Regions from separate parts of the Alistipes sp. ZOR0009 genome, predicted to be linked through region 2. Evidence: riboswitches for the same ligand, from Rfam matches in the RefSeq annotation. Region 2 holds a riboswitch; each other region holds the start of a gene.
What was found. Region 2 has a riboswitch for thiamine pyrophosphate ahead of L990_RS06765 (class I SAM-dependent DNA methyltransferase). Riboswitches for the same ligand answer to the same signal wherever they lie in the genome.
Positions count from the first base shown of each region.

Region 1: another riboswitch for thiamine pyrophosphate. It lies ahead of L990_RS11815 (sulfide-dependent adenosine diphosphate thiazole synthase); the one in region 2 lies ahead of L990_RS06765 (class I SAM-dependent DNA methyltransferase).
Region 3: another riboswitch for thiamine pyrophosphate. It lies ahead of L990_RS02850 (TonB-dependent receptor); the one in region 2 lies ahead of L990_RS06765 (class I SAM-dependent DNA methyltransferase).

Region 1 covers NZ_JTLD01000037.1:5,686-16,388, reverse strand. Annotated here, with positions in the region: gene thiC (phosphomethylpyrimidine synthase ThiC) at 1-484, opposite strand, end outside; gene thiE (thiamine phosphate synthase) at 558-1,181, opposite strand; gene L990_RS11815 (sulfide-dependent adenosine diphosphate thiazole synthase) at 1,184-1,951, opposite strand; TPP riboswitch at 2,010-2,104, opposite strand; gene L990_RS19285 (BACON domain-containing protein) at 2,440-4,038, opposite strand; gene L990_RS11805 (helix-turn-helix transcriptional regulator) at 5,670-6,413, shown strand; gene L990_RS11800 (helix-turn-helix transcriptional regulator) at 6,421-7,152, shown strand; gene L990_RS11795 (AMP-binding protein) at 7,352-8,977, opposite strand; gene L990_RS11790 (MFS transporter) at 9,152-10,330, opposite strand.
Region 2 covers NZ_JTLD01000020.1:30,125-40,827, reverse strand. Annotated here, with positions in the region: gene L990_RS06780 (DUF6261 family protein) at 78-770, shown strand; gene L990_RS06775 (sulfatase family protein) at 891-2,417, shown strand; gene L990_RS19170 (GAF domain-containing protein) at 2,481-4,844, opposite strand; TPP riboswitch at 5,100-5,191, shown strand; gene L990_RS06765 (class I SAM-dependent DNA methyltransferase) at 5,260-5,967, shown strand; gene thiM (hydroxyethylthiazole kinase) at 5,973-6,782, shown strand; gene thiE (thiamine phosphate synthase) at 6,866-7,498, shown strand; gene thiL (thiamine-phosphate kinase) at 7,597-8,595, shown strand; gene thiD (bifunctional hydroxymethylpyrimidine kinase/phosphomethylpyrimidine kinase) at 8,621-9,427, shown strand; gene L990_RS06740 (TenA family protein) at 9,430-10,083, shown strand; gene L990_RS20605 (DUF4139 domain-containing protein) at 10,171-10,362, shown strand; gene L990_RS06735 (hypothetical protein) at 10,421-10,703, opposite strand, start outside.
Region 3 covers NZ_JTLD01000009.1:6,145-16,847, reverse strand. Annotated here, with positions in the region: gene L990_RS02875 (RluA family pseudouridine synthase) at 258-959, opposite strand; gene panB (3-methyl-2-oxobutanoate hydroxymethyltransferase) at 963-1,778, opposite strand; gene L990_RS02865 (hypothetical protein) at 2,005-2,466, shown strand; gene L990_RS02860 (thiamine diphosphokinase) at 2,517-3,158, opposite strand; gene pnuC (nicotinamide riboside transporter PnuC) at 3,152-3,757, opposite strand; gene L990_RS02850 (TonB-dependent receptor) at 3,821-6,268, opposite strand; TPP riboswitch at 6,341-6,436, opposite strand; gene L990_RS02845 (alpha/beta hydrolase family protein) at 6,799-7,716, shown strand; gene L990_RS02840 (DUF2007 domain-containing protein) at 7,800-8,180, shown strand; gene L990_RS02835 (hypothetical protein) at 8,200-8,631, shown strand; gene L990_RS02830 (hypothetical protein) at 8,694-9,542, shown strand; gene L990_RS19050 (energy transducer TonB) at 9,789-10,526, shown strand; gene L990_RS02820 (DUF4920 domain-containing protein) at 10,588-10,703, shown strand, end outside.

The DNA of each region.
Region 1 (10,703 bases), on a different contig from region 2:
GCGTCATAAAGTCGACTCCCGCTTTGGCTTGATACTCAATTTCGGCGAAGAGCTCTTCTGGATCAAGGTCGGCGATTGCTCCGCCACGGGCAAGTAGCCGCGTTGCTACGCTGTATATGGGTACCGTACCTACCATAATGGGCGATTTACCAATGATGGTATTTAGCGTATGGTGAAGGTCGCCGCCAGTAGAGAGATCCATTACAGAATCGGCACCATATTTTACCGAAACATCCAGCTTTTCGAGCTCCTCATCTAGCGAGCAGTGGCGATCGGAGGTGCCAATGTTGGCGTTCACCTTGATGCTGATACCTGCACCTACGCCTTTGGCGTCGAACTGGTGGTTGATGTTTTTGGGTATAACGATATGTCCTTGGGCAACCTCGTGGCAAAGCCAGGTGGGGTCTACCTTTTCGTAGGCTGCTACAGTTTTCATTTCGGGGGTTACAATACCCGCCTTGGCATATTCTAGCTGTGTTATCATTTATTCTCGTCTTTTTAGTTTGGGGAAGGCTATAAAGCTTCACATTGTAGTGCTACTGTCCTCATCATGCCTTTTAAGGGTTTAGCTTACGCTGAATTTCGGATAGCCTAAGCTGTAGCTCGCTGGTGCTGGTTGCCGACATAAAGTGGCGAACCAACGACACGTTGGTAGCACCCGCTTTTACAACCTCGTGGATATTTTCGGGAAATATTCCACCAATTGCCACAACGGGAACAGAGGCAACTCCAAGTACCTGCTTCAGCAGCTCGGTTCCGACTGGCTTATCCGGATTGGCCTTTGCGTTGGTTGGGTATATTGGTCCAAATCCTATATAGGCTGGAGCGTGTTTCATTGCCTCCTGAGCCTGCTGCATGGAGTGGGTGGAGAGTCCAATTTTCATATCACCAACAATCTTTCGGGCATCATCAATAGGAATATCATCCTGACCAAGATGCAGGAAGTCGGCACGGCATAGCTCAGCAATATCGGGACGATCGTTGATGACAAGCTGCGTATTTGTTCCCGCAGTAATTGCCCGTAAGTCGCGGGCAACGCGTAGCAGCTCGGCGTCGGACAAATGCTTTTCGCGCAGCTGAAGCATTGTAATACCGCTAGCCACACACTGCTCGGCAATAGCCTTATAGCTAAGGGTGGGCTTTGTTATAATAACGTAAAGCCCTATTTTGCTAGGAGTCATGGCTACTTTATAGAAGCAAGGATATCTTCGGCAACCTTTTTCCCAGAAAGGAGCATCCCCCCGAATATTGGGCCCATGCGGTAGCTGCCGCTTACTCCATTAGAAGCCATTCCGGAAACAAATAGTCCAGGATAAATTTCTTTGGTGTTCTCTATGGTGGTACGTTCGGCCTCTTCTACGGCGAGCGAACGCTCTCCCATAACTTTACCAGTATCGGTGTTTAGTACAATTCCGTTTTTGCGTTCGAGCGTGCGGGCTATCTCACAATCGTGTCCGGTGGCGTCGATAACTGCTTTAGACATGATAACAAGAGGGTCGACGTGCATACGTTCGCGGTGTACGGGTGCCCAGTTTATCACCAATCCGCTAACGCGGTTGTTATGGAAAACAACATCCTCTATGGAGGTGCAGTTAAAGATGGTGGCTCCAACTCGGGAAGCATGGTAGGTGAGGGCAGCAGTGGCGTGTACCGAATCAACAGTGTAGTATCCTTCCTGGTACTTTACGTGGTTTATTCCAAATTCCTTTAAAACGCCAATAGCATCTTCTTGAACGACAATTTCATTAAACATCATAGCTCCACCCCACATACCGCCTCCGGGGGCAAGCTTGCGTTCGAAAAGGGCAACTCGAGCACCTCCTTGAGCAAGGAAGTAGGCTGCTACAAGTCCAGAGGGACCTCCTCCAACAATGGCGACATCGACAGAAAGATTTTCTTTAAGCTTTCGGAAATAGGAATCAATAATTCCTGCAGAAACAATTTGCTCCATAATAGTAGGTTTAAAATTATGAATAAGCCGGAATGCGGAGCATGGCATTGCAAAAATGGACGAATGTCCTACACTTCCCTACGCAGGTATTATCCTGATCAGGTTAAAGGGTATAATCTCAGCCTGTAATGTTAGGCACCCCTAGCTTATTTGCAGGTAAAGGTACACTTCTTTGCCTATCGTGCAAGCTTGTTTTATATGTTTAGGGGCAGCATCTTCCTTTTTTCGGGGATATGCTTCTGTAAAAATAGAAGGCAGCTACCAAGTAGCTGCCTTTGTTAGGATATGATTTGAGTAAAGAATCGCTATTGCCTTTGTGCGGAGTAAAAGGAAGAAAGATCACCCGATGCTTTTTGCTCTTAGCACATTGTAGAGTGGTGGTGTGGTGAAAAAACAAGGGGGATTGAATAAACACCGTCTACAGTATGCTGCTATGGCACGGATGATCTTTCTTTATGGCTTTTAATCTATTTAAGTAGCTATTGCTGCTATTTTAATGGTAGTACCACTCCGTTTTGTTGTAGGGTAATTAGGTTATATTTCTCCCATTCGTCCCAATGAGAATTTTGTTGAAGCTTAGAAGGAACTATACCTGAGAGTTTATTTAACTTAAGACCTAGACGTTGCAATTGGGGGAGGTTTCCTATAGAGTTCGGGATGGAGCCTGTTAGGTTATTATTTTGCAGGTAAAGCATTGCAAGGCTCGATCCTTTAAAAGATGGGATAGTTCCCTCTAGCTTATTTCCGGAAAGTAGCAGGTTGGTTAGCAGCTCTAGGTTGATTAGCTCTGTAGGGATAGTTCCTGTTAGCTTATTCTCATCAAGGATAAGCTCCATTAGATGCTTGCACCTAGCTAACGAAGTTGGGATTGTTCCCTCCAGATTGTTGTACGGCATTTTGAAAAATGTCAAAAGGGTTAGCTTGCTCCAGTCTTCTGGTATTTTACCGGTGAGCTCGTTATGGCCAAGCTGGATTTCCCAAAGCTGGTTTAGCTCTGTTAGCTCGTTTGGAATGGTTCCTTTTAGACCATTATTCCAAAGGTTGATAACAACAACTCTGTCGTCTTTTATTTTGACGCCGTGGTAGGTGCTGATGGGCTTGCTTAAGTCCCATTTTTCTTTCCATTGTTCACCTCCCGCCGACTTATAAAGGGCAGCTAGCGCTAAGCTATCCTTTACTCTTAACGGATTAACCTTAGGTCGGCCTGCTTGGTATACTTTAATGGAAAGGTTGCCAAGTTCCTTATCGCCAGTAAAGGCAATAACCTTTAGTGTTGCAGACCGAGCTGCTTCATTATCGTATTTCGCAATGGTAATATTTACCTTTGCGTTGCCATCTCCTTGCTTTGTTGAAAGAGTGATCCATTGAGGGATGTCTCCTGCCACTCTCCAAGAGGTATTTGCGTTGATAGCTACGATTTTGTTACCTCCGTTGCTGTCTGTTTCAATATCGTTATCGGTGGCTTTGAACTCAAGGGGCTTGCCCTCCTGTTTTACATTGAGCGTTGCAACCTCTTTACCCGAAATAATCTGAAGCGAAGCGCTTCTTTCAACCCCAACAAGCGTACTCGGTAAAATTGTAATTTTAATACTCTCGGTGCCAGTACCTGCTGCTTTTGATATGGAAATCCAACTTTCGGTTGGCGTAGATACCTTCCAGCTTCTGGTACTCTTTATTGTAAGCTCCTCTTCGTGATTCTGAAAATCAACATAAATATTCTGCTTATCGATGGTGATTGACCTATCGCTTTTTTCTTGATTTACAGTAAATACTTTAGTTGTACTACCAGATTTAAAGCGAATAGTGGCGGTTCTACTTGTTTGCTCAAGGTTGTCTTCAACAGCAATCTCGACCTCTCCATTACCCTCTCCGCTAGTAGGCGATAGCTTAATCCAGGGAGCATCAGCTGTAGCCTCCCATTTCCCATTACACATAATGGCCAGCTTTTCCGAAGATTCGATAGGTAGAAACGAGGTGCTTTCTTTTGAGAGCTTAATAGAATCGAGCTGTTCGTTTTTTTTGCTACAGCTAAGCATGAAAAGTGTCTGTAGAAGCAATAGTACTAAAACGGTTTTCCGTAAGTTCATTTAAATTGGGCTTTGGTTATTAATTAGTAAACTGTAATGTGGTTATTGATGGAATTTCGGGGGAGTAACTGTCCTCTAAAGAACCTATAAACCTACGATATAGGCGCATACTGGGCTAAAGGCTGCAATCTTTAGCCATGATATGGTATAGTAAGTTCAATCGTAAAAACGACTATTCCTTCAGCACAAAACGTAGTATCCGAAAATAGGTGAGAAGAAACTCTCTGTAGATACTTTTATACTGTGGTGTTCTTTAGAAATCGACTAAAGCTTATCCTTTAGAAATCCCTTAACCAATATATTTATGAACAAAGTAGATGATTGTTCATGTTTGCGACAAAAGTATACAACAATGGCTAACGAACATTAAAACTACTGCTAACAAATATTAATATATGTAATACATAACGCAAGGTGTTTAGGTTGTGGCATTAAATGTTGGAGAAGTTGCTGAGTGTAGGTTTGGGGTTGAAGTAATATAGAATTCGTTATTTGAAGGTGTAGGCTTTAACTCTATAATAGAAAGAATATTAGCATGGATAGTGATTGGAGTGAGGGATGCAAGGATTAAGATGCGGTAGATGCTTGCTTTAAAAGGATAAGTATGCGTTGGGGGAGAGTTTTGAGCTTTGGAGTACGATAAAAAGAGGGGAGGCTATGTCGATTAAAAGATTTTAAAATGTATGTTGTTATACAAAATGAAAAGATACAGCATGGAGCTTTTATAAGGATCGTGTGAGGTTTTTGTTGTGAGTTAATATCTTTATAAATAAACAAATGCGTTTTATGAATAGATCCAGCTGTCGTTCAAATGTAAACAAAAGTATATTTAATGTTTTAAAATTCACAAACGATAAAGGTGTCATGTGTAGTTGATTGAACATGTTTTCTATATTTGCAAACAGTTAAAACAGTGGTTAAAGCATGTTTTACAGCGGCTCATTTTTAATCTTAGCAGGAGTCTTGTAAGAGATGATATTATTTAGAAGAAGAAAGTATAGGTTGACTTTAGCCTATATTTTGGTGCCGATTCTTACGAAACTAAGGCGTAAAGATTTAAAACAATTAGCAAGGTCTTGTTTTTATTTTAATCCGTCTAATACCCAAACCGCTAAATTGTTGCATACGGTATTGTAATTAGAGCGGTTGTTGAGGCGTTTTTTGGCCGAAGCTTGTTAATCGAAACAAATATATGGGGAATGTTTGTTTAGATCTCGGTGTTTAGTTTTATGGCTGTTTCTTCATTCTAAATTAACTCATTCTCATCTTGCATGATAAACTTGTTGACAATATGGCTAAAGAGGGTTATCTCTAGGATGTCAGTCTTCTGTTTATTAATCTTCTAGGATTTTTGTTTTTGGAGTATGCCGTTTTTCTTGCTTTGGATTGACTTAATGGTTCTTTGCATGGATAATAAGGTTTAGAGGTTTGTATATTTATGTTACCTGCTGGCAGAACCTAATAATATCAATCTTTTTTCATTCGATTGTAAGAAGTAGATATAGGTTCGCATGGGGGATGCCGGCCTGTTAGTGTAATATTATGAATTAGGAGGGCTTTACTATTAGTACGCTCTTGCAGTTTATTAACGTGTTGTTTGAATAGTTATTTAGCCCTATAAAATTTTTGTTATGGTTGGACGGTTGTCTTTTTTTTATGAGAACATGGAGTTTGGGGAGGGGCTTGATGAAGTGACGTATGAAAATCATGTCATAACATTTGCCACTTATGCAAAAATATCCGAAAGTACATTGTACTATGTGGATGAGTATTGTAGGAAGATCTTTATGGCTTCGTATAACCCTAAGATTAGCGACACTAAGTTTGAACGGGAGTTGGATTACGCTTTTTGGGTGGATCATTTGAATGAGGAGGGAATCGCGCTGCTGAATCAAATAAACAAGGCGGTTCACCATTTTTTGTCCGCTGATGGTAAAAATCTAGGCTGGAACTTTAACTTGACGTTTGGACTGTTTCTTAAGTTAGACAAGCATTTTCGGCAATTTACAATAGTGGGAATCCCTGTAGATTTTGTAGGCGATAAGCTTCGCAGCATGCTTTTTATTGTCAGGCCAGAGAAGGAGCATGACTTGCCTTTTTTGGTGATATCATATGGCAAAAATGAGAAAAACTTTAAGTATGATTTCAAAAATGAAAAGTTTCAAGAATTAAAGAAAGTAGAGCTAACGCCAACAGAACTACAAATAATCAACTATTCGGGCCAGGGCTTTAGTGAAGTGGAAATTTGCGAAAAGATGAATATATCAATGCCTGATCTGAAAAATATAAAGTATAAGCTGTTTATGCGGCTAAACGTAAAGAATATGCCTCAGGCTCTTTTTACAATTCACAAGTTGGGTCTTTTGGGAAAATAAAATAGATATGGATAAAGCAAAGGTTAAGCTAGGTTTTAATGATGATATTAAAAATATAGAGCGCCATATTTCGATAATGGCCCATTCAATAGGATTAAAATGTATGCTGTTGGACGCTTTGGCATGGGAATATTTTTTCTACTCTGATTCTTTTGTCCTTCTGACAGGATATAAACGGGAAGAGCTGCCTAGCAATACAGATGAAGCTATTCGGATGCTACTTGCAAGCGAGAATCAGGAAGATAAAATAGAGGAAAATCGTATTCGTTTTCAGACAATAGCCTCGTTAATCCAAGAAAAATCATTGAAAAGCATTGTTATAAACTCATCGTTTAAGCTTAGAACGAAGATGGGAATGCTAGTTAACGTAGACTGCGTATGCCATCCGTTATACTTTAATGTTGATGGTTTACCATGGGTGTATTTGTGCGTAATAAAGCCAGGTAGAAGGGAGAAGGTTCAGAAAACGACTATTTATATGTACGATGGGGATAAGCGGCAGATATACCTTCCGCTGAAGGAGAAGTTTGTCCCGTATGATAATACGGTCTTAAAGGAAGAGGAGCTTACCATTCTGCATTTTGCCACATTAGGCTACAACGAGCAAAAGATGGCGAAGATGCTAAACCAGAATATTACCTATATCAAGTACTATAAGAAGCGAATCTTCGCAAAGCTAAATGTTGAGAATATTACAGAAGCGGTTTATGTTGCGCTTCAATCAGGATTGTTAAAGTAGGACGAATTGAGGCGTAATAAACTTATGCCGATGAGGCTATTGCTTACTGCTTTGATTTCGTTTGCTTCTTTTAATTGGAGCAAAAATATACTCTCGATATACTATTATGCACAGGAACGAGGATGGTTTGCCGGCTAAAACTAACAAGGCGCCTCAAATTTCTATTTCGAAGCGCCTGTTAGCATTATTCCAGAAAAGACTACCAGTATAGGTATCTTTTTATTTTATGAGTTGGGGTTTTCTCAAATTGTACCTTTTGTTCTATCACAAGAGATATCTTAGAGAACTTGTTGACACGGGCATTTACATAGTCTTGTAGCTCCGCCTTCATCTTCTCGACCTTTTCGTTGAAGCTTCTGATGGCATCCTCCTTCATATGGTGGAACTGCTTCTCTAGTTCCTCATAGTTAAAGTGAACCATGGCAACAAGCTTACCCTTTTTTTCGACAACCAAGGATTCGACCACAAAAGAATACTCATTAATTACAGATTCGATCTCTTCGGGGTAGATGTTTTCGCCGCTTGGCCCTAGTATCATATTTTTTAGTCTACCTTTAATGTAGATAAATCCCTTTTTGTCGACAATGCCAAGGTCTCCTGTTTTAAACCAGCCATCTTCGGTGAAGGCTGCCTTGGTTTGCTCCTCGTCCTTATAGTAGCCCATCATAATATTGGGACCGCTGCATACAATTTCGCCTTCCCCCGTTTGAGGGTTTGGGTTGTCGATGCGGATAGATACACCATTAATGGCTGGACCTGTGGATTGAAAGGTTGCCATTTGAGGATTTGTGCCAGCCAGTAGCGGTGCCGTTTCGGTAAGCCCATAGCCAATGGCGATGGGGAACTTGGCTTCCATTAAAAACTTCTCTACAATAGGATCGAGCTTTGCTCCTCCGATGCCAAAGAAGCGAATACGTCCTCCGAAGGTTTCCATCAGTTTCTTCCCAGCAACTCTATTAAGCATTTTGCGAATAGGAGCAATTGAGTAGAGCATCTTTACAACCTTGCTTTGGGTAAACTTGGGAAGAATTTGCCCTTTGTATATCTTTTCGATAATTAGCGGAACGCTGAGCATTATGGTTGGTTGTACCTTTTTTAGAAGCGGAACCAATGTTGATGCTGCGGGTGGTTTCTCCATATACACAACCGAGGAGCCTCCGTAGAATGGAAGCAGCATTCCTAACGACGATTCGTAGGTATGGGAAAGGGGAAGTATGGAGAGAAAAACATCTTCGGGATAAACAGGCTGAAGGTCTGAGGCCATCATAACCTCGCTAGCCAAGTTCTTATGGCTAAGCATTACGCCTTTAGAACGGCCTGTTGTTCCTGATGTATATATGATAACCGCTAAGTCATCGGGCATAGGCGTAGCCTTTACCGTTGCGCTAGAAGTAACTTTTTCGCCTTTTACTAAGGATAGGTTGTCTATACTATAAATAGTTGAAAGCTTGCTTACCGCTTCTTCTTCGATCTTTGAACGTAGCCTGTCTGATACAAATATTGCTCGCGACTGCGAATGCTCTAGTATATTCGATATCTCGGCAGGAGAGAAGTCGGGTAGGATTGGTACAGCGATCATTCCTGCAGTGGTAATTGCAAAGTAGGCGATGTTCCAGTTTGGCATGTTTTGGCTAAGGATAGCAATCTTGTCGCCAGACGTAAGCCCTAAATCGCTCATCTGTGCTTGGATTACTTCTACTTTTGCACGAATATCGTTGTAAGTGTAGGTTTCGCCGTTGGTATACGAATACGCGGTGTTTCCTGCATAACGCATCGTGCTCTCTTCGAATAAATCCTTTAGCGAATTAATTGAAAATCTCAACATCAATTCAAAGTAAGAGTGCGGCAAATGTAGTAGAAAAACGTTCACCGCAGCGTTTCTTATTCCTTTATTGGCAAATATTATGCCTTTTTTTTATACGTGTTTTGTGTAAATAGTTGTAAATGTTTTGGATGTTGATGTATCGCATTACGTTAAATGATGTCATGAGGAGGTATGCTACTCGTAGGTTTTGTACTTAATAAAGTAGAAAAGGGTAACAAAATTGAAAAGAGAATAGAGAGCACCAGCTAGAAATAGCGCCTCTTTTAGTCCATATGCATCGATACACCATCCGTAGATTGGGCCCATTACGGCAAATATTATTCGGATTGTGAAATTTCGAATAGATAGAACCGTTGCTCTTACATCAGACTCTGTAATTCTATTTACATAATCCTTAAGAGTAGGGGTGGCTATGCCTCTGGCAATGTAGAATAGGAGCAAAATAGATAGGCCTGGTAACCATATTTTCAAAGCGAGCAGGATATAGGATAGGCTAAGTAGTATGGTAAAACCCGTTACGGTTGCTACAGGACCAAACCGTTTTTCTATTTTGAAGGCATAAATTGCGCTAATACCTACAACGAGATTTAAGATGGTCCAAACGATGCCAAACCATTGGATAGGCAGGTTGGCTTCGTTGAAGTAGGGTTGGGCAAACCAAGCCATTGTAAGCGTTGATGCTCCTGTGAATGAAGAGAAAAGGGTATTCCATTTCTGCTTAGGGTTGCTGTGCAGCGTTTCCTTTATAATTTTGAAAATGTCGGTCCAGTTTGGTTTCCGTTTTTGGGTTTTTAGAGGAGGCTCCTTTAGTAAGATGGATGATGGAATGGCAATAAACGCAACTGCAGCCTGTGCGTAGTACGGATATCTGATAGAATATATAGCTAGAAGTCCGCCAAGAATTCCGCCTAACGCTTCTGCGAAGTTTCCGATGGAGGTAGTTAGCCCTTCGTATCGGTTGTACTCCCGCTCTTTTTTTGCGTGAATGAGCGAGTCGTATAAAAGCGCAGAATCGGCACCGGATATCATGCTTTGACCAATGCCTAACGTAACCTCGGCCAATACAAAGCCCCAGAATCCATACGTGCAGCTATATATAAGGTATCCAAGAAATCCGAGTACGGCTCCAATGACCAAACTTTTTTTCCGTCCAATTACATCGGCTACATAACCAGATGGAATTTCCCAAGCAACTATCGAAATAGAGTAGATTGCTTGGAGGATGAACACCTCTTTCATGCTTAGCCCGTGCGCATTATAGAAAAGTACAACAATAGGCATAACCAGCATGAACCATTTGGCTATTTTAACTACATAAAGGTTGATGATGTTGTTGCGAAGGCTGAAATCCATTGAATAAATTTTGGACGAAGATAGCTATTGAGGGATAAATGCTCTCTGATTTTGGGCTGTTTTACTTTATAAAGACGGCTGTTTTGCATGGCTATTTTGGACGTTATTTGGGGAAGTTGACAAAAAAATGACGTTTTGATGGTAAAAAAGAGTTTTTTGATGGTGAAAAGTAGGTGTTGACAGGAAGATAACGGCATGTAATAATTTGTTTTGAAATTATTGGTTGCGCTTAAATTCGTTCGTGCCAATCTTAGTATGGCTTTATATCTGTTGCTATAATTTATATCTGAATATCTTTTTTGTAGGTGAAACTAAAATGGTGCATTAATGTTGATAAATGGTAAAAAACAGGCTTGTGTAAAAATTAACAAAA
Region 2 (10,703 bases):
ATGCAATTTTAATGGAGCCATACTGGTTTTGTTCGCCGTTTTTTTCTAGCTTTCGGTAAACTTAAAAGCTACACCTAATGATTAGCAACCACCCCTACCGACAAATGCGAATTCCAGAGAAACAGGTCTTCGCAACCAAAATTGCAGCAGCCGCCAACAAGGCCAAAAAGGCCAACCCCGATTTAGGTGCGCACATTCAGGCTGTAGAATGCCACACAGAAGCGCTAAAGAAGGCCTACGAACGTATGAGCGATAACCCTATCGCTGCTGAAATGGTAGAGGCCGACGACATGAGGGATAACGGGCTAATCAACCTGCGGGAGTATGCCGCCATCTGCGCAAGCCACCACAACGTAGAATGGGTGCGAGCTGGCGAAACCATACTAGGGGTGTTCAAGGATATCAGCTGGGATATACACCGCCTGCGCAACCCCGACGAGAGCATCAGGGTAGACAACCTGCTTATCATTCTTAAAACCTACCCCAAGCTCAAAAAGGCGATTGCCACCATGCATGCCCAGCATTGGGTAGAAGAAATTGAGGAAGGACAGCTTAAGTTTAAGGAGGCGCACGAAAAATTTAAGGAGCAGAACGAAAACGTAGTTCTGATAGACCTTCAACCAATCGTAAAAAACCTAGGTGTTGCACTCGAAAGGCTATTCCAGTACATCAACATGCGCTTAGAGTTTATGCCCAACCCAGAGCTGTACAATTTGGCTCACAAAATAAACGACCTAATTGCGGCCTACAAGGCAAAGATGATGGCTTAAGAAGTACCAACATCTACACAATTACAATACATCCAAAAGGCTGTCTCGACGAGATGGCCTTTTGTGTATAGATATCTACCATAAATTGCCTTATTTTGCCGCCTACAACAACCAAACACCATGAAGTTAATCCACCAAAGGCTCATCTCCGTTTGCTTAACTGGGGTGGCATTTTGTACAACAGCACCATCAGAGGGCAAAGCACCTGATAAAAAAAAGCCAGACGAACGTAAGCCTAATGTCATTTACATTCTTGCTGATGATATGGGTTATGGCGACATTTCAGCGCTAAATCCGCAAAGTAAGATTAAAACACCCACGCTAGACAGCCTTGTTCGCAACGGAGTGTCTTTCACCAACGCCCACTCCAATTCTGCGGTAAGTACACCAACCCGTTACGGTATCCTAACTGGCAGGTACTGCTTCCGTTCGCGCCTAAAAGCGGGGGTGCTTGTGGGTTACGATCGGCCTCTTATTGAAGAAGACAGACCAACCGTTGCAAATCTTTTTAAAAGGCGTGGATACCATACGGCTTGTATTGGGAAATGGCACCTTGGCCTAAACTACGAAAAAGTGAACTCCAACCGTCCCCTCACCGAAGGCGACCCTTGGGGAATCTTAAACACCTCCAACGTAGACTACAGCAAACCTATAACAGGAGGACCAAAGGCTTGCGGTTTTGACTACAGCTACATTATTCCGTCTTCGTTAGATATAGCCCCCTACCTATTCATCAGGGATGAGAAAATTACAGGAGAAAAAGTAAGCGCTCAACCATCATGGAGCGATAAGAGCTCACGTGGTCGTTGGTACAGAGGCGGTGATGTAGCTTCAGACTTTAAGCATTCGGAGGTGCTTGAGAACTTGGTTAACGATGCAAAATCGTTTATCAACAACAACGCAAAATCCGACTCCGCCTTCTTTCTATACCTTGCGCTAACATCTCCACATACCCCATGGCTTCCCTCCGAAAAATTTCTTGGGAAATCAGGCGCTGGCGCCTACGGCGATTTTGTGATGATGACAGATGCTATGGTAAAGGAAATAGCAGAGGCCTGCAAAAAGCAAGGAATTGATGACAATACTATGATTATTTTCGCCTCCGACAACGGTTCCCATTGGCTTCCTAGCGACATTCAGCAGTATCAGCACGAAAGCAACCATGGAACATCGGGAATGAAAGGCGATGTTTGGGATGGAGGACACCGGATTCCCCTTATTGTTTACTGGCCCAATAGTACAAAAAAAGGAGCAAGCGTAGATAAAATCGTCTGCACAACCGACCTTTTTGCTACCTGTGCCCAGCTGCTTGGCAGCAAGCTATCCGACAATGAGGCTGAGGATAGCTTCTCCATACTTCCGCTTATAAGTTCGAAATTCCAAAGGAAAGAGCCGCACAGAACCTCAATCATACATCATGGCGTAAATGGAGATTTTGGAATAAGGGAGGGCAAGTGGAAGTATATCGACTGCAAAGGATCGGGTGGCTGGTCCTCTAAGGGTGTAGACAACGCCCCTGAAGCCCAGTTATACAACATAGAAGCCGATCCTCTTGAAAAAAACAACCTTATACTGCAGCATCCCAAAATAGCAAAGCGATTAAAGGCTTTGCTAGAAAAGCAAAAAGCAGATAACAAAAGCAGATAAATAAACAAATGAGGCCTATTCTAAATAGAATAGGCCTCATTTTATTGAAGAAAAATTAGCGCGCTAATTTTCTAACATCTTATAGATAGCAATAAGTCCAACCGATTCCCCTTTTGCATCAAGAACTGGGTGCTTGCTCTTTTCTACCTTTATTTTAGAACCATCTAGGTTGGTCAAGAATCCCTCCTGACGAACTATAGGTCTTTGGGTAGTCATCACCTCATTGTCCTCCTTCTCGATAGCCGATGCCGTTTCGTGAGAGAAGAGATCAAACGCCGTCTTTCCTTCTGCTTCCTCTACGCTATTAACCCTTAGCAGCGCACAAGCGGCATCGCTCACCCTTCCATAGCGGCCATCTCTATGCTTAAAGTAGATGCTCTCTGATGTAGAATGGAACAAGGCAGCAAACATTTGCTTATCAATCTGCGTAAGCTCAATGGCAGCACGTTGCTCCTCCTGAATACGCGACATCTCCTCCTGAGTAGATTGCAGCTCCTCCAAATTCTGGCGCATTTCTTCCTCCGCTGCAGCCATCTCTTCAGCCTGCACCTTCGTTCTTTCGAGCAGCTGAGCCGTATGATGGTTAACCCGCACGCTACGAATGGTGGCAGCAATACTTTCGCCTATCTTTTCAACAAACTGAAGCTTATAATCTGGAATTTCCTGTAAAGAGGCAAGTTCGAGTACCCCTAAAACCTCACCATCTACCTTCATTGGTACTAAAAGCAACGAGCGAGGTGGCGTATCTCCCAACCCCGACGTAATGGCTATGTAGTCTGTAGGAATTTCTAGCAAGTAGATAGACTCAGCCTCGGCATAGCAGCGACCAACCAGCCCTTCGCCAACAGCCATCTCCTTATCCACCATCTTACGACGATTGTAGGCAAAGCAGGCTGTCATTTCCAGCACCTTGCTCTCCTCGTTAAATACGAAAAGGGCACCTTGGTTAACATCGATATAACGAACTAGGCTCGAAAGCAAACGGGCAGAGAACTCCTTCATGTTGGAATCGCTCGCACGTAAAAGTTCGGCAAATTGCGCCATCCCCTCTGCTGCCCAGTGCGTAATAGCCTCCTGCTCCTGACGTTCCAATTCCAGATTCTTGCTTTTTAGTAGATTCTCCTTCATGGCCACCAAAGCAGCTGCCATATCATCGCCAGTTCTGTCAGCCAAGTCGACATCAAATTTTTCCTGTCCTATAGCAACAGCAAACTCAGCCGCCTCCTTTTGCGAATCTATCAGCGTATTTATAGAGCTAGCAATCTCGCCTAGTTCATCTTTATGATGCAATTCGACATAGTTAGAACCAAATATTTCGCCACGAGCTAACCGCTGTATGCTCCCATTGATCTCAATAATTGGCTTTACAACCTGAACCGCCATTTTCCTTACAACAACTAGCACTACCACCAGCATTATTACAGTAACCAACAGTAATAGTCCCAGCTTTAACCATATTAATGCATAGTAAACAGAAGTAGGTACCGATACCACAAATACCCATCGGGCATTTGTCTCGTCTAGTATCACAGGAAGAATAAACGACTGCATTCCATTATCCTTAATCTCGACACCTTGACCTTCTACCTCCCCTTTTTCACCGATAATGTCGCTAACAGTCTTGTACAAGAGCTTATTTTCCGATATGTACTTCATCCTCGAATCCGAAATCTCTGAAGAGTAAGAGGCCACCTCTCCGTTGGGTGCCAACAGGTACGCCACTGCATGAGGAGGAAGCTTAAAACTTTTTATCAGCTGGTTTATTTCCTCCAATGGAAGATCGACCCCAGCACTTCCTATAACTTTCCCATCATGCTCTACTGGAGCAGCCACTGAAATCACCTTAACAGATGAACCTCCATCGTTGTAGCTGCTTTCGTGAGGAATAGAAACAATAGCCTGCTTAAATTCCTCCGCTTTTCTCAAGTTTGCCTGCAGTTCTCCGTCGCCAATGCCTGCCATTTTCTGGCAAACAGCTGCTGGGCGAGTATAAGTCGACTGATAAAACAAGCGACCACCATCAACCCTACCTAGCTGAGCAGCATCAAAGCTGTAGTAGGCCGATTGGTAAAGCAAAATTCCTTTGTAATGATTAAGCCTTGTATTGTAGTTATACAAGCTACGCGATAAGTTCGAGTCAGCCGCCGCCGCGTTGGTATGCATCATGTAGTCGGTAGACATGCTCAGCGCACGAGCAACTCCGATAGCCCTATAGATACGAACTTTTAGTGCGTTAGAGCTCGACTGTGAGAATTCGCTCGCAGAGTTGGTAGTACTGCTAATCGCGTAATCCCAAAAAAGTATCGCAAAAAATAAAAATAACCCCATCAGCAACAGCGAGAGCCAAAAGCCGACTTTAAAAAGTACCCGCTTCTTCAACGACGTTTCCATGTCTTTGAAGAACTTCCAATCCCTATATTCCAACATGTTTTTTTTCCTAGATTAAGTCCGAAATTTAGGCGACAAAGATATCTTCTTCGCCTTCGGAATATTTACAATTTAACCATCTTTAAATTGCATTATACAAATCCAAAGCATACAAAATCTAACAAAGACAAACACCTGCTTCTATAAATCAACACAATAGTAATCCTCCGCAAATAACATTGTTATTAAACATATTCCTCCATCTATCAAAAAACGGAAAAGGAGACAAGGATTGCGCATTTCGGCTATCTTTGTAGAGACTGTTGGGGGTGTCCACTAGGGCTGAGATTATACCCCATGAACCTGATCTGTTTCATAACAGCGTAGGGAAACGGGATTTTTTGAAGACTTTTTCGTTAGATTCAATCTATTTCGCCGTTTCACATACGTGGAGCGGCTTTTTTATTTTATGACTATGGATAAAAGTAGCTTTGACCAGTATGCCAGCATGTACGATGCCTGGTTTTTAAACAACGAGCATGTTCTCTACTCCGAGCTAAAGCTGGTTGCCCACTTCCTCCGCAAGAATGCGGGCAACGTGCTATCGGTTGGATGCGGGAGTGGTCTTTTTGAGATGCTCCTCGAAAAAGAATATGGTATAGTGGTAAAAAATGGCATCGAGCCATCGACAGGAATGGCGGAGATTGCCCGCAAACGAGGAATGAACGTCGCCATAACCACCGCCGAAGATGCCCAATTTGGGATAGCCTGCTACGATACGATACTCTTTAACGGGACTCCCAGCTACATTACCGATTTGCAAGCCGCCTTCGATAAAGCCTATGCTGCTCTTAAGCCAAACGGCAGAATTGTGGTAATCGATGTTCCGAAGGAGAGCTCGTATGCGCTACTCTACAACCTCGCTAAAGCAGTCGAAACGTGGGATCACCCGCTGTTAAAAGGAGTACACCCGCAAGATCCATATCCAATAGAGTTTGTAAAGGTAGCCAACTGGCGCACCACCGCCGAAAAAGTCGAGATGCTCGAAAAAGCGGGCTTTGGGGAGATGCAGTTCGCCCAAACGCTTACCAAGCATCCAATCTACTCGAACAACATTACCGAAGAACCTCGTGAAGGATTTGACTGCGGAGACTACGTTGCCATAAGCGCCATCAAAAACTAAAAGATATGAACCAAAACAGAAACCTAGCCAACGATTTGGCACTTATCAGAGAGAAATCGCCGCTGGTACACAACATAACCAACTACGTGGTGATGAACAACACCGCCAATGCGCTGCTTGCCATTGGCGCCTCGCCTGTAATGGCCCATGCCACAAACGAGGTGGCCGACATGGTTAACATTGCATCATCGCTCGTTATCAACATGGGTACACTTAGCGACCCTTGGGTTGAAGCAATGGTGGCAGCAGGCCAAGCGGCCCACCAAAAAGGCATCCCTGTTATATTCGATCCAGTAGGAGTTGGCGCAACTCCCTACAGAACGGTGGTGGCCATGCAAATAGTAGAAAAGTGCAAGCCAACCATCATAAGAGGAAATGCGTCGGAAATTTTATGCCTTGCCAACGAAAATGCAACAACCAAGGGGGTTGATAGCACCAATACCTCGGCATCTGCGCTAGAGGCGGCCAAGAAGCTAGCCATTGCCACCAACTCGGTTGTCGCTATTAGCGGAGATATTGACTATATTACCAACGGTAAAACCGTTTACACGGTAAGCAACGGATCGCCACTGATGCCAAAAGTCACTGGAATGGGTTGTACCGCAACAGCCATAGTTGGGGCCTTTGCGGCAGTAAACAGCAATGCCCTGCTAGCAGCAACCAACGCCATGACCATAATGGGGGTTGTCGGCGAAATGGCCGCAATAAAATCGGCAGGACCAGCCTCAATGCAGGTAGCCTTTATTGATGGGCTATATAATATTGTAGGATTAGTGGCCGAACAGCGAGCAAAAGTGGAAATGCTACATGCATAAGGCTGTAGCCTCCACTCACTCTAATGCGTAGTTGGAAGAACTAACATCGAAATAGAAAAGATTAAATCAGAATATACGCAGATATGGTTGACTTAAGCCTATACTTGGTTACCGACCGTTCTCTATCGTACGGAAGAGACCTAGAATGGATTGTACTAGAGGCCGTAAAAGGGGGCGTAACAATGGTACAGCTAAGAGAAAAGGATTGCACAACGCGAGACTTCATTAAGCTGGCAGTACGTTTAAAACAAAAGTTAGAGCCCTACCGCGTACCTCTAATTATTAACGACCGAGCAGACGTTGCTTTGGCCGCTGATGCAGATGGGTTGCATATCGGACAAAGCGACATGCCCTACGAGATTGCCCGTAGGCTGCTCGGATACGATAAGATTATCGGGCTATCTGTCGAAAATATGGAGCAAGCGCGCCAGTCAAACCTGTTAGATGTAGACTACATCGGAATTTCGCCCGTGTTTGGAACGCAAACGAAGAAGGATATCGCGCATCCATTTGGCTTGGAGGGAGTAAAAGAAGTTGCCTCCTTTACCAACCATCCTACCGTTGCCATTGGAGGCGTAAATAGTAGCAATGCTGCAGATATTGTAAACGCAGGAGCCAATGGTATCGCGGTAGTCTCGGCAATATGCTCGGCTACATCGCCTAAAGATGCAGCCAAAGAGCTGATCGAAAAAATGAAGTTGAAAATTACAATCTGAAAATAGGTGTATTGCAATGAAAACGCAGCATTAAAAGAATCCACTTAAGGTAGACTTGCTACGCTAAACAGCAATATGCAAACCAATAAAGTAAGACGATGTTACTAAATAGTATAGGAGAGTTTGGCTTCATTGAAAGGTTCAAACCAATGTTCAGCCACCTACTAAATAGCGGGCAAACTGGAATTGGTGACGATTGTGCCATCATCCCCGTAAATGAAAAGGAAGAGTGGCTGGTTACTACCGATTTACTGGTAGAGGGTGTACACTTTCTGAAAGATGCCATTAGCCCTTACCAGCTGGGCGTAAAATCCATGGCCGTTAACCTTAGCGATATTGCTGCAATGGGAGGTACCCCTATAGGAGCCTTCCTATCCATTGCCATACCCAAAGATACCGAAGTAGAGTATCTCGACGAGCTGATGAAGGGAATCCATTCCGTTGCAGAAAGGTACAGCGTACCGTTGATGGGAGGCGACACCACAAAGTCGTTGCAGCACTTGGCCATCAACGTCTGCATTATTGGCAATTGCGAAAAGGGAAAAGCCAGACGTAGAGGAATGGCAAAGGTGGGTGATCTAATTTGCGTCAGCGGAAACCTTGGCGACTCAGCAGCGGGATTAGAAGCCGTACTAAATAAGTTTCCAAAAACGCCCGCAATTACAGCTTTGATAGACAAGCATCACACTCCCACTCCCCGAATAGAGGAAGGTGCGCTACTATCATCGTATGCCGGGGTACATGCCATGATGGATTTATCGGACGGTGTTGCCTCCGATCTTCCCCACATACTAAAGGCCTCGGGGTGCGGCGCCATTATAGAGGTTAGCCATCTCCCCATATCCGACGAGCTGCGAAGTGCGGCAGAGGAGTACGGATGGGACTGCCTTAGCATGGCAGCAGCAGGTGGCGAAGACTACGAATTGTTGTGTACCATAGCCCCTAGCGATTTTGACGCTGTAAACGAAGCCTTTAAATCGAACTTTAGCAAGGAGCTAAGCACCATCGGCTTCATAACTGGCGGAGCAAGTTGCATTAAATGGCTCGACAATGGAGAAGAATTTAACCTAGGCAATGTAGGCTTTCAGCATTTTTAAAAACAACTGAAACTGATACTATAAAATGGAATATAAGCGCGTACTTACCATAGCTGGTAGCGATCCAAGCGGAGGCGCCGGCATTCAAGCCGATCTTAAAACAATTTCGGCCTGCGGGTGCTTTGCCACTACGGCCATCACCGCTATTGTAGACGAAAATACGGTAGGCGTGTATGGAGTGCACCCAATACCAATTGAGTTTGTTAGAGGGCAGATAAAATCAGTGCTCGAAGATATTGGTACCAACGCCATTAAGATTGGCATGCTGCACTCCTCAGAATTAATTCGTGCGGTGATAGATAGCGTTGAGCCGTATGGTTTTTGCAACGTGGTGCTAGACCCTGTAATGGTCGCAACATCGGGAGATAAGTTGCTACAGGACGAAGCTATTGAAACGCTTCGTAACGAGCTGATTCCCCGTACAAGAATAATCACCCCAAACATCCCTGAAGCAGAAATACTTTTAGGGCAAAAAATAAAAGGACAAGGGGACCTTACAGAGTGTGCTCGGGCCCTTTCGCAGGAGAGAAAAGTATCCGTACTGCTAAAGGCCGGACACCTTACCGATAGCACACTAACCGATATCCTGTACAACGCAGAGACCGACGAAGTGCTGGAACTCACCTCCGAGCGAGTAGCCACCCGCAACACGCACGGGACTGGTTGCACCTTTTCGTCGGCAGTGGCCGCGTATTTGGCTCACAACCTATCCTTAAATGAGGCCGTAAGCAGAGCTAAAGAGTATATTAACACCGCCATAGTCCGCGGCGCCAAGTATGAAATAGGGAAAGGGCATGGTCCTGTACATCATTTTCACCGTTTTTGGGATTAACCATGAAAATACCTCCAGCAGGAAATTTCACTAAGCGGTGCTGGCAGCAAGCAGAGCCCATTTACCGCCGGCTTATAGCCTCCGATTTTATTGTTGGGCTGGCCAACGGCACGCTTGCTTCTAGCAGCTTTGGGCATTACCTCCAACAAGACGTTATTTACCTTAAACATGACAATGAAGCCTTCGCGCGACTTTCCCAGCGAGCAGAAACACAAGACGAACAAGCGTTTTTTGAGCAGATTGTTACCGACGGTATTGAAATGGAGCAAGTAATACGCACCACCTACCTTAATCATTATGGGCTGAAGGAAGCAAAAACGTTATCACCTGCCTTTGAACGCTACTGCAACTTTCTACATCAGAAAAGCAGCAACTCGCTATTTGGAGAGGCTGCGGCAGCACTGCTACCCTGCTTTTGGATATATGGAGCGGTAGGCATGCATGTGGTTGAGCATAACGTCCCCAACAATCCCTACCAGCTGTTTATTGACACGTATGCTGGCGACGAGTATAACGATTTCGTAACTCAGTATATAGCCATTGTAGAAAAGCATGGAGCCAAGGCTACCACGGAAGAGCAGCAGTTAATAGTAGATGCCTTTGTAGAAGGAACCCTACACGAACTCCGAGTTTTTGAAGAAGCAATTCAATTCTAGAAAAAATACCACAAAAGGGCTGCACGGACATGCGTCCCTTTTTGTCTGAAGAAGAATTAGAATAACAAAAGAAATGGAGTTGCTACAATTATTGCTATATTTCAAGTCTGGGCACTTAAAACAATAAAAGTTGAGGTGCTGGAGCAATCAGGGGCTAAAGCCGATACGGACTCAGGTAAATTGACGTGGAAATTACCACTCGCACCCAAAGAGAAAAAGATACTACAGCTGAGATATTCGGTAAAATATCCGCAAGGGAAAAAAGTAATTGTAGACTAATATAAAAGGAGAAATGGCATTACCATTTCTCCTTAGCATACGACCTATAGCTTTTGCCTTACTTTGCGGTTGTAAACGTATAACCAGCTACAGGGCGAACAGTAGAATAGATACTAGTAGTTACATTATAGGTAGTACCCCGTTTTAAGGTACCATTTATAGGAACGGTAGCAACACCTTCTGTTGGCCCGTTTTTAGGTATGTTAATGAGACCAACCTGAGCGCCAACCCCAAATGTAGCACCCTCTCGAACAATTAGGTATCCATCCCAACGACCAAAACCTTGAGGATTTGAATCGAACTTAAAGTAGCTGGTTACCTTATCAATTTCGTGAGAAATA
Region 3 (10,703 bases), on a different contig from region 2:
TTGTTTACACATTTCGTGCCATAATCAAAAAATATGCACATGCTCTTCCTGAAACAAATACAAAATAGACATCTGAATACATTGATATTAGCCCATAAAGTTTGCAATAAACACTTAACGCTAGGAACATGTATTTATTAACATAAAAAAAAGCAACAAAACATCAGCTTTGCATTGTTTTCAACAATGTATCCCTATCAAAATTTATTAGAAAGAAAAAACACCAATTCGTACGAAAAAAGGGTAACCCCGTTGGGCTACCCTTCCTTCCATAGTATTTTTTCAAAATACTTCCACAATGCATCATCTGGAACTGGGGCTTCAATAACCAGTCGTTCCTTTTTTACTGGATGCACAAACTCCACCTTACGAGCATGCAAGCAGATGCCTCCATCAGGATTTGAGCGTGAAAACCCATATTTTAGGTCACCTTTTATTGGCGACCCAATCTTAGATAGCTGAGTGCGAATCTGATGATGCCGCCCTGTCATTAGTGCCACTTCGAGCAATGAGTAGTTATCGCTTTGAGCAACAACCTTATACCTAAGTTTTGCCTCCTTCGAATCCTTTTTAGGCTCATCATAAGCATAACTTTTATTCTGTTTTTCGTTGCGAACAAGATAGTTAACCAGCAAATCCTCATTCTTTTCAGGCCTGCTTTTCACAATTGCCCAATACGTTTTAGCAACTCCGCCGTCGCGAAAAAGCGCATTCATACGCTCCAGAGCCTTACTTGTTTTGGCAAAAATAACGACACCTGTTGTTGGCCTATCAATTCGATGGGTAACTCCCAAAAAAACATTACCAGGCTTAGCGTCGCGCTCCTTTATAAATACCTTAATAATTTCGGACAAAGGCTGGTCTCCTGTTTTATCGCCCTGAACGATATCTCCGACCTGCTTATTGTAAGCAAGGATATGATTGTCCTCGTAGATTATGTTATTTGGATTGAAAGCCATTGGCTAATATTGCTCCTTATCGTTAGGGAAATCTGAACTTTTTACATCTTTTACGTACATCTCCACGGCCTCCTTCATTTCGTCGTACAAATTAAGGTAGCGACGAAGGAAACGAGGTGAGAACTCATGCGTTATTCCCATCATATCATGAGAAACAAGCACCTGCCCATCGACACCGTTCCCGGCTCCAATTCCTATAATTGGAATTTTGAGCTCGCTGGCAACTCTGGTTCCCAACGAAGCCGGAATCTTTTCGAGAACAACCGCAAAACAGCCTGCCACCTCTAGTAGATGTGCGTCTTGCACTAACTTCTCTGCTTCTGCTTGCTCTTTAGCTCGAACGGTATAAGTCCCAAACTTATGAATAGACTGAGGTGTAAGCCCCAAGTGCCCCATCACAGGAATCCCTGCAGATAGAATACGCTGTACAGATTCTATAACTTCAGCCCCGCCTTCAAGCTTTACTGCATCAGCCTCGCTCTCCTTCATTATTCGAATGGCCGACGCCAATGCCTCTTTTGAGTTACCTTGATACGTTCCAAATGGAAGGTCGACAACTACGAGGGCACGCTTTACGGCGCGAACAACCGACTGCGCATGGTATATCATTTGATCAAGCGTAATTGGCAACGTAGACTTGTGCCCAGCCATTACGTTTGACGCAGAATCTCCAACTAAAAGCACATCGATACCTGCTGCATCAAGAATGCGAGCCATAGAGTAATCGTATGCGGTTAACATTGCGATCTTTTCGCCTTTTGCCTTCATTTCGGCAAGGCGATGAGTGGTAACCACCCTTACGTTGCTTTCTACAGACATAAACTTTGGGTTTGCTAAGTAATCTTTGCAAGTAAATAATGGGCAAAGGTAAGTAGTTCAATTAACATTTTACGCTTATTCCCCATAAATATGGAAAACGAACCCAATCTCCACTCCAATCTCAAAAAAAGAGATAAATAATGTCATTACGCAACGGATTATTGACAATAATTCATATTTTTAGCGCGTTGGAATTAGAATTTTTCACCTGTAACTTTTAATCTATATGCTTATTTACAACTTTGACAGCCTAACGGGGCGCGAAGTACAGATCCTCCGTGGGTACATTAAAGGTTTAACTAAGCGGTATTGGATTTATGCAGGTTCAACTGCCGCCTTAATTTTAGTTTTATCCTACACCACCTTTGGTGTGAGCGGAATTGTACTTGGAATGCCTATTAACTTTATAGGATGGGCAATACTATTTACCTACAAGTTTGTAGGAATATTGAGGGATTTGAAGGAGCGGATAAAGGTAGTTGGGACTGCAATAATCAAAGAGAAAGTATCGCTAAACAAAAAGAAAAACTTGGTGATGGAAATTAACGGAACAAAAATTTTCAACAACCACAGTTTCCAACTATTAAGTACCGGTTCTTGGGACGAATTTAATCCTGGCGACAAAGTTTACGTTGAGTACGCTCGCCATTCGAAGCTTATTTTAAGCTACAATACAGAAGTGGCGTAACGCAAGCACAACCTTTCAAATAGCATAAAGGATGGAGAGAACTTCATCCTTTATTTTTTCACATCCATGTAGGCAAGATAAACAACCACCTTTGCATTTTCGAACTCGATGGTAAAATAGTCGCCGAGAGATTCATTTAAAGTACCCTCCCACCACATTTTTAACGGACGATTGGTAATATCCCATTTCAGCCCTTGATAGGATATTGGCACATCGGGGGTAAACGAAAACACAGACACCTGCTGTCCTTTTTCACTTTCTATCCGAGAAGAACTACGTAACGCAACAAAAAAACCATAGTTGGTATACATCCGAACGTTCGCCCTTTCAGCATAATTCATCAGCAAAGAGATATTGCCTAAGGTATGATCTTCCCTCAATCCCGTTGCTCCAAGAATAACGATATCCTGATATCCGCTATCAATTGCAAATTCAAACGCTTTCGTTAGGTCGTTGGTGTCTTGTGTCTCAAAATGGACAACCTTACCATTCAACTCCTCAACCAAGTTTTGATCAATCGAATCTAAATCGCCAACCACAAAGTCTGGGTTCCGAATGCCGCTAGCAACAAGCTTTGCAGCCGCCCCGTCGCAGCAAATAACTCTGCTACAAAAGCGAAGAATATTAAGCGCCGTTGGATGAGAAGGAAACTCACCATCGGCCAAAATCACCGTAACATCAGAATTTAACATTGTTCAGCATCTTTTTTTTGTACGCGTAACGTTTTACGCCACGAGTAGTAGCCTACAAACGCCATAACCGTGTAAAAGAAGAAAAGCACCACCGATGGGTATAAGCCCCTCCATACAAATAAGCACGTCGAGACAAAGTTAGCAATTACCCAAATCCACCACTGCTCAATGATTTTTTTTGCCAGCATCCAAGTTGCAATAATGCTTAAAGAGGTAGTAAACGCATCCCAATAGGGAATTGGAGAATCGGTAAATCGCCTAAGGATTTCTGCAATTCCGAAGAATAAAGCGGTGTTTATGGCTAATAGCTTAACCCCAAGTCCAAATTTCAGATTAACTATTGGCAGGTTATTATGAGAATGACCTCCAGCTCCTCGCCACCACCGATACCAACCATAAATACTAATAACAACGTAGTACACCTGTAATCCCATATCAGCATAAAACTTTGCCTCGAAGAAGATTACCACATAAAAAATAGACGAAAGCAACCCCACTGGCCAAAGCCACACCTTTTCCTTTATCTCCAGATAAAGAAAAATGAGCCCCAAGGCTGCACCAACAACTTCCACATAGTTTTCAGCAATCCAACTAACCATTTCTATAAGATTTTACCGATACGCTATGTAAAAGCGTATCGGTAATATTAAAGATGAAATATTTTAGAAGCGTAGCGATAAGCGGCACCAATAGTTACGCACTGCTTGAGGGAATAAGCCGTCCTCAATATAGTCTGGCGCATTTCTGAACTCAGCACGATAAACCCAAGCATTAGCAATATACTTCTCATTCAACAGGTTATTTACACCAACTTGAACTCCTATATTTTTAACTCCAGCAACCGAGAAATCGTAACCAACTTTTAGATTATTCACAAAGTAAGCCTTTAGCATTCTGCTTGCATTCTCCGAATTATCGTAGTACTGACGTCCAACATACTTAGAGGTGAGTATAATATTAAAGTTTCGGAACGGCTCAAATGTAAGTTGGCTTGCACCAATCACATCAGGAGAAAAAGAAATGCGGGTAGTTCCCAAATGGTAGTCCTTAATCTCATAGTTTACCCACGTCCCATCTGGATTCAAATCAGACAACTCCACGGAATAGACGAAGTCTTTAATTTTATTCTGGCTAAGCGTCAAATTTCCCTCCCATCTTAGGTTGTCTAAAATCTTAACGCCAGCCATTAACTCAACTCCACGGCGATAACTGGTAGGAACATTTTGGCGAATTGGATATCCCACATCATTTAGTTTACCCGTAAGAACAAGCTGATCGCGATAGTGCATATAGTAAACATTGAGACCCAAATTTATTGTACTTCCTGCATATTTATACCCAAGTTCGTAATCGAAAAGACGTTCTGAAGTAATTTTATTGGCAGATTTAAAGTTATCGGTATAGTCGGTGCGAGTTGGTTCGCGATTGGCTACCGAAAAAGAGGCGAACATGCTGTTTTTTTCATCAAGAGAATAAAAAACCCCCATCTTAGGATTCCAAAAATTGAATGTATGGCTTTGGGAAATATCAACAACATCGTCGTCAAGCCCCTTCATTTTGTAGTAAATGTAGCGGTGCTGAATATCGCCATAAACGTTTAGATTGTCGGTTACCTGCCATGACGTTTTAAAGTAAATATTGGCATCATCCTTGGTTGACTTGCTACGATACCACTCGTAATCGGGCAAAATACCTTGGTTAATCTCCGACCATTTAATCTTTCCAAAATGATCATTGGTAAATCGGCTAACTGCACCGCCTAAAGTGAAGTTCAAGTTGGCCGTTGGAGTAAAAACAAAGGAGGCTGTTGATCCCACATTGTCGTTATCCAACCATTTTTGCACAACAAAATCGTTGTACTTGTATGTTTTACCATTGTAATCGTAAGGCTTCAACCCGTACTTCTTAACCTTTGAGCTATCCTTATAATTCTCGTAAAATCCTTCGCCATGAGTAAAAAAGAAACCGACATTCAGGCTTGATATTTCAGACAACTTACGAGAGTAGTTAAGCAGATAGTGCGATTGCTTGTAGTTATCGGTTTCGTTTCCGTAAATGTGGGTGTTGAAATTCTTATCCTTATAATATCCGGCAGGATTATAGGTTCTGTCTGTACCAATAATAGAGCTGGGAACGCCCGTCCAGCTAATTCCGGTTTTCTCTTCTCCATAAATTATGGTGGCCTTAAGCGTACTACGATCGCCGTAGTAAGAACCAGACACCTGAGCCGATTTATGGTCAGAAGTAGCCCTATCAACATAGCCATCGCTCTTAGCACGAGAGATGCGGGCGTCAAAACGGAAGCGGTTGTTAATTAATCCCGTGCCCGCTAAAAAATTTCCGCGCCACGAGTTGTAAGAACCCACGTAGTTGTTAATCTCGGCATAAGGTTCGTTGCTAACAGAGCCTGTTTGGAAGTTTACGGTAGCACCAAATGCTCCTGCACCGTTGGTTGACGTTCCAACACCACGCTGAATTTGCACGCTGCTAGCAGAAGAGGTTACGTCGGGCATGTTAACAAAGAAAACCTGCTGCGACTCGGGGTCGTTAATGGGAAAACCATCAACGGTAATGTTGATGCGGCTTGCATCGGTACCACGAATACTAAATGCGGTGTTACCGATACCTATTCCGCTCTCGGTGGTGGCCACAAAAGAGGGTGTTAGCTCAAATATTTGAGCAACATCGCCTCCTGTATTGTTTCTTTTTATCTCGTAAGCCTTAAGATCGGTAAATGCCATTGGAGTTCGCTTTGATGCACGAGTAGCGGATACCACCACCTCGTCGCCAAGAACCGATTGCACCTCTAGCACCGCGTTTAAAGCCTGACTCTCCTTAATGTCGACACGAAGCTGCTGTGTTTGATAGCCAACAAAGCTAAATCGAAGGGTATATACACCTGGTTTTACATCACCAATGCGATAAAACCCACGACCGTTGGTGGTAGCTCCCTTACCAACACCTTCGATTAGCACGGTAGCCCCAACCAGAGGCTCTCCCTTTACTCCAACAACTGTTCCAGAGATTGTTTTTCCGCCTTTAATGGCTGCCGAACCTACCAGAGCGGCAAAAACCAAAAGCAGCGTAACGATTACGCTTAACTTGCGCATGATTAAATCTTTTAATAATTAAACATCGGCACGACTACCGCCGTAAATATTAAAAGGGGGAAAATAAAATGTAGATATGTTCGCTTTACTCCCTACGCCGGCACTACCCGGATCAGGTTAAAGGGTATAATCTCAGCCCGTAATATTAGGGCACCCCCGTTAGTCGATGCAAAGGTAACGTAAAATATTTTAATAAAGAGATATAAATTAGACATGCACTAAAATGCAAAAACAAGACTTACATCCAAATGATTTTTAGCAACATCGCATTCATAAACTAAATGCCAATATAAATAATGGTAAACAAACACCCTAACAACAGCCATTTAGTAGAAAGCATTTTAAACATACGCGTAAACTTGCTAAAGAGCAAACCTATCAAACGTCGAAACAAGACTGATAGACGAAACACCCATTCCACATTTAGGACCAATAACCATGTAAAAAGCGCATCATCCTAAGATATTGCAATATTATATGCAGCAACACCGTTTTAAAACTTAGCATTACCCATTAAACTACACAAAACCATGACAAAAAGAATTACAGCAGGCCTCGCTATCCTACTATTGTTTTGTTCGGCTACCGCAATAGCCATAAAACCCGATAGAAAATATCGGTTTTATCCAGAACACCTAGGGCTGATATATCGCGACCTAGATGTTACAACTCCAGATAAGCTTAGAATAAAAACATGGCTATACCCGGCACAAGATTCGCTAAGCAGCAAGGAAAAAGAGCAAGCGTGGGAAAATCCTACTAAACGAACCTACAAACTGCTCGACAAAAGAAAGCGCCCAACCATAATAATATGTAACGGCGACGCCGCAAACATGAGCTGGATGCAGTACGCGCTTGCCGGGAGCTACATTGCCAACGGATACAACGTCGTAACCTTCGACTGGCGCGGGTTTGGCGAAAGCTACGAGTGGAAGATGAACGAGGACTACATGGTGTACACCGAATTTCTTACCGACTACAAATCGGTGATTGAGATGGTAAAAAAACAGCCAGAGGTTGATCCAACACGCATTGCGCTGATGGGATGGTCGACAGGAGCGTACCTATCAATGGCAGCGGCAAGTCTGGATTCGGACATAAAGTGCTTTGTAAGGCAAGCGCTTATGACATCATTCGATGAGGTGATGCCAATAATCCGCGCGCTGCCAAAAAATAAGAACAGGCAGCTAATAGTGCCAGCAGATTATCCTAAAGAATTAAACCCAATTATGCTAGCACCACGTTTCAAAAGGCCAACATTGCTAATTGTTGGCGAAAAAGATGAGAGAACGCCTGTTGCAATGAGCAAATCCATCCTAGCGATGCTACCTGGAGAAAAAGAAATATGGATTGTACCTAAAGCGGAGCATGGAGGCGCGAACGGACCGATGCAAAACTTCGAGGTTTACAACAAAAAGGTGCTAGAATTTCTCAATAAATACTTATAGTGCTATATTTAGGGTAAGAAAAACAGAACTTGAGCTTAATCCATCCAAAGGCAGGCTCAAGTTTCCCCAAAATAACCCTAACTATGGAAAATTGGATTACTGTAATATCGTTTACCTACCCACAAGAGGCCTACCTAGCAAAAGCAAAGCTCGAGTCGGAAGGAATTGAAGTAACAATTAAGGACGATTTAACTGCGCAGGTAAATAACTTTTACTCCAACGCCATTGGAGGCGTAAAGGTGCAGGTAAAAGAAACCGACGTAGAACAAGCCATGCAGGCGCTGCTCGAAGCAGGCTACATTAAGGAGGAAACAACACCTACCCCGTCCTTCATTTCGGAGTTCGACAAAAAAACATCAAGATTGCCGCTCATTGGAACGCTAACGGTGGAGCTGCGCTTTATTATACTTATCACCATTTTAATAATGGCCATCATACTCCCAGTTATATTTCTTTCGGTATAACCTAAGTTCGATAAAAAATATGGAACAGAAGGATTACATGCTCCGCGAAATAGAAAAAACAGGAGCAATAGTAAGAATGATTGCCAGTAAAGTAGCTGGCAGTGCACATCGTAAGGGTGCTACAGCCGAGGTGCTGTATAGGCAAACAGCCGAAGACCTTTTATACTACCTCGAATTCGATCTCGGGGCCTTCATCCAAAAAAACGACGACCAGGCAGTAGAGTACATCGAGAAGATAAAAGGATTCGACATCGAAAACTTGCTTATGCTAAGCACCCTGCTCGAAAAAATAGCCGTTAAGCAGGAGTGTAACACCAAGCTCGCCCTCCTCCACAGGGCGCTCCTAATTTTAGAGCACATCAAGGTGATAGACGAAGCCAACTCCGCCGATCACGAGCAAAGGATAGCATTGATAAAGGAGCACATAAAAAAAAGCGAACCACACCGATAAGCAAAAACAGCCAATAACGCATATAAAATAATCGATATCAACAAATAACAACAAACGGATAAATGAAACTTCTCAAAATATTAATTTCAATCGTTCTCCTTATATGGAATGCAAATACAACAAGAACTTTTGCGCAAAGAGCTACAAAAAACGACATAGACAGCTTAAAACATCGCTATAGTCCCATTATAAATGGAGTATGGGTTGCACGTGATTATGTTAATTCAATAAAAAAAACAAAATCTCCAATAAAATCGGCACATACACTGGACGGATATGCTGCCTTACACATAAAAACGAACAACCTACTAGATAGCATCGAAGTAGGCGCAAGCCTAAACAACCACGAAGGAACGCTATTCACCCTATTCTTTATTAAAGGATGCTGTGGGAAAGGATTAAAAACAAACATCCCCGATTATGATGATGAGAAGAATTTCTACGAAATCGGCTACGAACAAGAAAATGGAGTAATCGAACTAATTTTATACCACTACGACAAAAATTCCCTTTTACTCGACTCAAAAAAATTCACCAAAATAGCCAACAGGCCTCAAGATGAGGACTTAGATTGGGGAATACAAGTAATCACCAACAAGAGTATCCTTGACGGGAAATACATCGTCCAAGACAAATACAACAACAAAACATTAATCACATTTAATAGCAATGGAATTGTAGTTGGGCATCCTCAATTTAAAACATTCTACATTTTTACCGATTACTTAGGGGCATACAAGCCTACCATCGAACAGATATGCTTCAACATCTATTCAAAAAAAGAAAAAACGTATGGATTTAAGATAAAAGGAGATACTATTTACTTGTATGATTTAACAGGAAGCGAAGAAAATAGAAATCTAAAAGCAGGTAAACTTGCGTACATATTAACTAAGCAACCAACCCGTTAAAGCTAAAATAGACACGCCATACATCATCGAAATAATTTGTGCTAGAGTAAGGTATAAAGTCAATCACTAAACAAAACGCAAGCAACAACTCTAAAAAAACATCCCACAGTAAAAAAAATGTTCGCTCAACTACGACTAATTTTGGAACAAAAACGGTTACCTTCGAAGCTATAAACAAGAAAATATCTATCCATAACTACAAAACAGCACCAGCGCATTTGCGAAGGGTGCAATAACATCGAAAACATGAAGAAGATCATTACCTTAATGCTTTGCGCATTTACCATCAGCTCTTTTGCACAAAAAATTGAGTATATCGACGATGATGGAATCAAAACACAAAAAGCAAAAGCAACCTCCCTTCTCAAAATTTACACTGATAGCATTCGAGACAAATCAATTCTAATAAAGAAATACAACCTCAATGAAATTTTGCTAGAAGAAGGCTACTACAAAAAGAATAATCATAAAATAAAGCATGGAGAAACAAAAGAGTACTATCTAAATGGTGCCATTAAATACAAATTAAACTATAACGAAAACAGGTTAGATGGAGAGGTATTCGGATACGATTCTACGGGAACCTTACGCCGAAAAGATACCTACAAGTTAGATTCTGTAGTAACAGGGAAATGCTATACATCTACCGGAAAAGACACATCATACTTTCCTATAATAGTATACCCTAGATTTAATGGAGAAGATCGTTCTAAAATACAATCATTTATTAGACTAAAGCTAGAATATCCAATAGAAGCTTTACAAAATAAAAAACAAGGCGTTGTTTTTGTTCGTTTTACCATAAATAAGGAAGGACGAGTTTGTAATGCGAAGGTTGTATATTCCAATACTCACAGCGATTTATTAGATAATGAGGCCATTCGAGTAGTTAATGAATCGTCCATATTTTGGGAAGCTGGGTATGTAGAAGGGAAAAAAGCGGATATATCATTTGCCATTCCCATTAAATTTCAATTGAACTAGGACTGTACTAAACAAACAACCATCCTTTTACACATGCAATAGGAATAAAACCCACCAACCTATGAAAAAACAGATAGCCCTAGTGCTGGCATTTTTTTGCCTAATGGGAATAGATGCGATAGCGCAAACAAAAAAGGTAAACGCCGACGATCTCATTAGCGGCATCGACAAGCTAGC